DNA from 2 places in the Staphylococcus carnosus genome. Region 2 is predicted to be linked to the other one. Evidence: predicted binding sites of a transcription regulator. Region 2 holds the regulator's gene; the other holds the start of a gene.

Region 1 (3,221 bases), 400 kb from region 2:
GTTATTAGGTGTTATTTTAGCGTTCTTATGGCCGCCGAATCGGTTGAAGAAAGAGCCACCACTTGCAGTACGTTCAGTTGTGGACATTGTAGGTGTAATCGCATTAGCTATTTTAGTTTGTCTATTTATATATGTAGATGACCAAAGTTATTGGATTTATAATGGCGGTTTTTACTTAATTTCTGGTATTACTCTATTCTTGATTGCCAGCATCGTACATCCATCTGGCTTGTTGGCTCGATTTATGGGTAATCCTGTGTTTGTGTATTTAGGTAAACGTTCATACAGTTTATATTTATGGCATTTTCCAGTCATTATTTTTACACACAGATATTTTGTAGCAGGCCAAATTCCAATCTATGTGTACTTCATTGATTTAGTATTGACAGTTATTATGGCAGAGTTCTCTTATCGATATGTAGAAACGCCATTCCGTAAAAAAGGGTTTAAAGCACTTTCTATCGGAAACTGGACTAAAAGTAATATTATCCGCTGGATTTTAATATTGCTTATTTTGATTCCGTTTGTGCTTATCTTAGCTGGACTTTTTGATAAATACGGTAAAGATACTGTTGGAGACAAAGCAACACAATTTGATACAAATAGTATTGATAAATATGTAGTTAGACCTATTCCTTATGGCAAAATGGATTTCTTAGGAAATGGCGGAGGTACAGAATCGGAAGAAAATACAGATGTCTATGATGATGTACAACCATTGTTAATCGGTGATTCTGTCATGGTAGATATTGGTGAACACTTTAAAGAAAGTGTGCCGCGTTCTGTTATTGATGGTAAAGTAGGTCGAAATATGTATCAGGCGAAACCATTAATTGATTCGCAATATAGTCATTACAATAAAAAAGGAGACAAGGTCATTATTGAACTTGGTACAAATGGTGATTTTGATAAAAATCAACTTGATACTGTAATCAATTCATTTGGAAAAGCTGACGTGTACCTTGTAAACACACGTGTGCCGCGTGATTACGAAAAACATGTGAATGACTTGATGAAAGAAGCAGCTGCTAAACATAAAAATGTAAAATTAGTAGATTGGTACAGCAGATCAGCAGGGCACACCGAATACTTCGCGCCTGATGGTATCCATTTAGAATACTCAGGGGTCAAAGCACTGTCTGATGAAATTATTAAAACAATGAGATTAAAAAAAGATAAATAAATAGTAAAGTAAATGTAGATTCGAGGGTTGGATTCAATGAAATCCAATCCTCGCTTCTTTTTAATTTTTTTCTTTTCACAGAGAGTAATGAGTTGAAAAAATCTTAGAATATAGCTTATACTATTATTAAGGTCAAAGTAAGTCAAAGTCAAGAAGGTTCTTGGCTAAGTATACTGAATCGACAGAGGTGAATAAATTGGATGCAAATAAAATGACGTACGCTGTTCAAGAATCATTGCAAGGCGCAATTGAAATTGCAAAACAGCATGAACAGCAAAATGTAGAAGCAGAAGCAGTACTGATTGCTGCATTAAATAGTGATAATAGTCTTTTTAAAAGTGTGCTTGAACGCGCTAATATAGATATAGCAGCACTTTCTGAAGCATATGAAGAAAAATTAAATCATTATGCAACAGTTAAAGGCGATAATATACAATATGGTCAATATATTGGTAATAATACGAATACGCTTTTTAATAGAGCTGAAAAAATCATGGAAACGTATGAAGATGAATTCGTCTCTATGGAACATCTTTTACTTGCTGCGATTGAAACAAATGAAATAACTCAGCAATTTGTAGGCAATAAAGATGAAGTAATAAAAGAAATTATTAAGAGAGTCAGAGGAGGAAATCACGTGACATCACAAAATCCTGAAGCAAATTATGAAGCGCTCGAAAAATACGGACGTGATTTAGTTGAAGAAGTCCGTCAAGGCAACATGGATCCTGTTATCGGACGTGATGAAGAAATTCGTAATACAATACGAATTTTAAGCCGTAAAACTAAAAACAATCCTGTATTAATAGGGGAACCAGGTGTAGGTAAAACTGCAATTGTTGAAGGTTTAGCCCAACGAATTGTAAAAAAAGATGTGCCTGAGTCTTTATTAGATAAAACTATTTTTGAATTAGATTTAAGTGCTTTAGTAGCCGGTGCGAAATACCGTGGTGAATTTGAAGAACGCTTAAAAGCTGTATTGAAAGAAATCAAAGATTCAGACGGCAGAATTATATTATTTATTGATGAATTGCATATGCTAGTCGGAGCAGGTAAAACAGATGGCGCAATGGATGCCGGCAATATGTTGAAACCAATGCTTGCTAGAGGTGAGTTGCACTGTATCGGTGCTACAACATTAAATGAATATCGTGAATATATTGAAAAAGATTCTGCGTTAGAACGCCGTTTCCAAAAAGTAGGTGTTTCTGAACCAGATGTAGAAGATACAATATCAATTTTACGTGGTTTGAAAGAACGTTATGAAGTATATCATGGTGTGAGAATTCAAGACCGTGCTTTAGTAGCAGCAGCGGAATTATCTGACCGCTATATTACAGATCGCTTCTTGCCGGATAAAGCAATTGATTTAGTAGACCAAGCTTGTGCAACAATCCGCACTGAAATAGGTTCTAATCCGACAGAACTAGATCAAGTCAATCGCCGTGTTATGCAATTAGAAATTGAAGAAAATGCATTGAAACATGAATCTGATAATGTCAGTCAACAACGTTTAAAAGAGTTGCAAGAAGAACTTTCAAATGAGAAAGAAAAACAATCAGCATTGCAATCTCGCGTAGAACAAGAAAAAGAAAAAATCTCAAAACTGCAAGAAAAACGTGCAGAATTGGATGAAAGCCGCAAAGCTTTAGAAGATGCGGAAAATAATTATGATTTGGAAAAAGCAGCTGAATTACAACATGGTAAAATACCGAAATTAGAAAAAGAACTGCGTGATTTAGAAGATGCTTTCCAAGATGAACAAAGTGAAGATAATGACCGTATTATTCGAGAAATAGTAACAGATGAAGAAATAGGAGACATCGTCAGTCAATGGACAGGTATTCCAGTAACTAAGTTAGTAGAAAGCGAACGCGATAAATTATTGCATCTAAATGACATCTTGCATGAACGTGTTGTAGGTCAAGACAGAGCAGTAGATTTAGTTGCAGATGCGGTTATCAGAGCACGTGCAGGAATAAAAGATCCTAATCGCCCAATCGGCAGCTTCTTATTCTTAGGGCCAACTGGTGTCGGT
Region 2 (3,221 bases):
CTATATTAGTGAGATTTTACATTAAATAATGGTAGAAAGCAACTTAGTATAGATTATATTGTTATGAAAGTGCTGATTAATTAATCAATTGAAACGAATAAAAAAAGATGACTCCCTTAAATGAGGAAGTCATCTTATGAGCTGCTTACACTTACATGAAGAAACCTGTAATTGCAGCAGAAATGAATGATACTAATGTTGCACCGAATAATAATTTAAGTCCGAAACGTGCAACAACGTCACCTTTTTCATTGTTTAATGATTTGATTGCACCTGAGATAATACCGATTGAACTGAAGTTTGCAAATGATACTAAGAATACTGAAGTAATACCAACAGCACGATCTGATAAGCCGTGCATTTTTCCTAGACCTTGCATAGCTACGAATTCATTTGACAATAATTTAGTTGCCATTAATGAACCGGATTTTACTGCTTCATGCCATGGTACACCTGTTAAGAATGCAAATGGTGCGAATACAAAACCAATTAATGTTTGGAAGTCCCATTTGATGTGTCCGCCAGAAACCATCGTGAAGATTCCGCTGACAATGCCGTTTAATAAGGCGATGATTGCGATATAACCGATTAACATTGCGCCTACAATTACTGCAACTTTAAATCCATCTAAGATATATTCTCCCAACATTTCAAAGAAAGATTGTTTGTTTTCAGTTTCTTCCACTAATAATTTATCGTCTTTTTCATCCACTGTATATGGATTGATAATCGAAGCGATAATGAAACCGCCAAATAAGTTTAATACGATAGCTGTTACGACGTACTTAGGTTCAAGCAATGTGAAGTAAGCACCGACAATAGAAGCGGATACTGTAGACATTGCTGAAGCTGTTAGTGTATATAAACGTTGCTTAGGTATGTAAGGAAGTTGTTTTTTTAATGAGATAAACACTTCAGATTGTCCTAAAATAGCCGCAGCAACTGCGTTATATGATTCTAATCGTCCCATACCGTTAATTTTTGAAATTAAAAATCCTAAAACATTGATAATCCACGGTAAGATTTTTGTATATTGTAAAATCCCGATAATTGCTGAGATGAATACAATCGGTAATAATACACTGAAGAAGAATGGTGGATTCTTAGGATCAACATATTTAAATCCTCCGAATACGAAATTCACTCCATCAGCTGCTTTTGCTAGCAAATAAGAGAAACCATTTGCAATCCCGCCAATAACTGTAATTCCCACGTTTGTTTTTAAAAGTAAGAACGCGAAGATGAATTGGATTACAAGTAAAATGCCGACATATTTCCATTTGACATTTTTCTTATCTGAGCTAAAAACAAATGCAAGTGCTAAAAAGAAGATGATGCCTATTAAGGCAATAATGATATGCATGTTTTTTCTTCACCCTTTATTTTTATTTTCATACCATATCATACATTAAAATGGTAGTAAGTAACATCCTAATTTTTCAAGAAAATCAAATTTTTTATAAACATATTGGTTGAAAAAGGTCAAAGTTGGTCATATAATATAGTCAAAGAAGGTCAAAAAAGGGGTGATATCCATGCATAATATGTCCGACATCATAGAACAGTACATTAAACATTTATTTGAGGAATCAAATAAAGATGTTGTTGAGATTCAAAGAGCAAATATTGCTCAACGCTTTGACTGTGTACCTTCTCAGCTTAATTATGTGATTAAGACAAGATTCACCAATGAACACGGTTATGAAATAGAAAGTAAACGTGGCGGCGGTGGTTATATACGAATCACCAAAGTTGAAACAAAAGATACAAAAGGTTATATTGACCATCTCTTACAAATTATTGGAGATTCTATTTCTCAACAACAAGCACATTATGTGATTGAAGGCTTGCTTGATAATCAATATATTACAATTCGTGAAGCTAAAATGATACTTGCAGTGGTTGACAGAGACACACTTAGAATGGATGTTGCGGCAAGAGACATTGTCCGCGCTAATATATTGAAACAGCTATTGCCGGTCATTAATTACTATTAATAGACAAGGAGGCTGCACATGCCTGACGATAAATTAGATGCAAAAGCGTCCGAAAAGTATAATGGGATGTTAAAGGAAGCACATCCCGAACGTGTTGAACCTATCAAAGCAGAACATCAAGAGGAACCCTCTTGGGAAAACAATCAAGAAGATATGGAAGGTTCGTTTGTAATTAAACAAATTTTACAGCACTTAGCGTCTAAACACGGTATCCATTTAGAAGAGTTGAATGTAAGAGAAGAAAAGCGTTGTCCGAACTGCCATATGACAATTAAAGATATTGCATATAAAGGTAAATTTGGATGTGCGCAATGTTACACTACTTTTAAAGAGGATATTGTGGATATTGTGAGACGTGTGCAGGGCGGACAGTTTGAACATGTCGGTAAAACGCCTGCTTCCTCTACACACAAAATTGCATTAAAGAAATTGATTGAATCTAAAAATAAATATTTGCAACAATTAGTAGATAAACAATTGTTTGAAGAAGCTGCTGTGGTTCGTGATGAAATTAAAGCACTTCAAGAAGAAAGTGAGGGATAGCATCATGAATGAACATTCAATGTATATGAGTGAATGGATGGAACATGGTGAAGAGACACCAGTAGTCATGTCTTCACGTATTCGACTCGCAAGAAACTTGGATAATCATGTGCACCCCTTAATGTTTACTTCTGATATTGAAGGACAAAAAGTCATTAATGAAGTACAAGATGCATTACCAGATATGCAGACTTTACAATTGAGTAATATGGAACAAAGAGACAAACTCAAATTAGTCGCAAAGCATTTAATCAGTTCTGAGTTGATTAAACAACCTGCTTCAGCAGTATTGTTGAATGAAGATGAATCATTAAGCATAATGGTAAATGAAGAAGATCATATTAGAATTCAAGCTATGAGTACAGATATGAATCTTGCATCTTTATTTGAAAAAGCTTCAGAAGTAGATGATGAATTAGATCGGAAACTCAGCATCAGCTTTGATGAAACACTCGGTTATCTTACAACGTGTCCAACGAATATTGGGACAGGAATGCGTGCAAGCGTCATGCTGCATCTGCCAGGACTGTCTATTACGAAACGTATGAATCGAATCGCACAAACCATTAACCGATTCGGATTTACAATTAGAGGTATATATGGTGAAGGCTCGCAAGTTTATGGCCATGTATTCCAAGTTTCGAACCAATTGACGTTGGGAAGAACAGAAGAACAAATTAT

What was found. Region 2 encodes CtsR, which represses protease genes until heat stress. Its sites were predicted from a motif close to ATGGTCAATAAAGGTCAAACA; they were not measured.
Region 1: a site for CtsR is predicted at 1,312-1,332, ahead of clpB (ATP-dependent chaperone ClpB). Genes of this name have one in related genera too.

The regions. Positions count from the first base shown of each region.
Region 1 covers NZ_UHCT01000001.1:1,980,864-1,984,084, reverse strand. The annotation lists gene DYE31_RS09540 (acyltransferase family protein) at 1-1,183, shown strand, start outside; gene clpB (ATP-dependent chaperone ClpB) at 1,380-3,221, shown strand, end outside.
Region 2 covers NZ_UHCT01000001.1:2,377,371-2,380,591, reverse strand. The annotation lists gene DYE31_RS11625 (NupC/NupG family nucleoside CNT transporter) at 152-1,363, opposite strand; gene DYE31_RS11620 (CtsR family transcriptional regulator) at 1,536-1,997, shown strand; partial or broken gene DYE31_RS11615 (UvrB/UvrC motif-containing protein) at 2,154-2,540, shown strand; gene DYE31_RS11610 (protein arginine kinase) at 2,545-3,221, shown strand, end outside.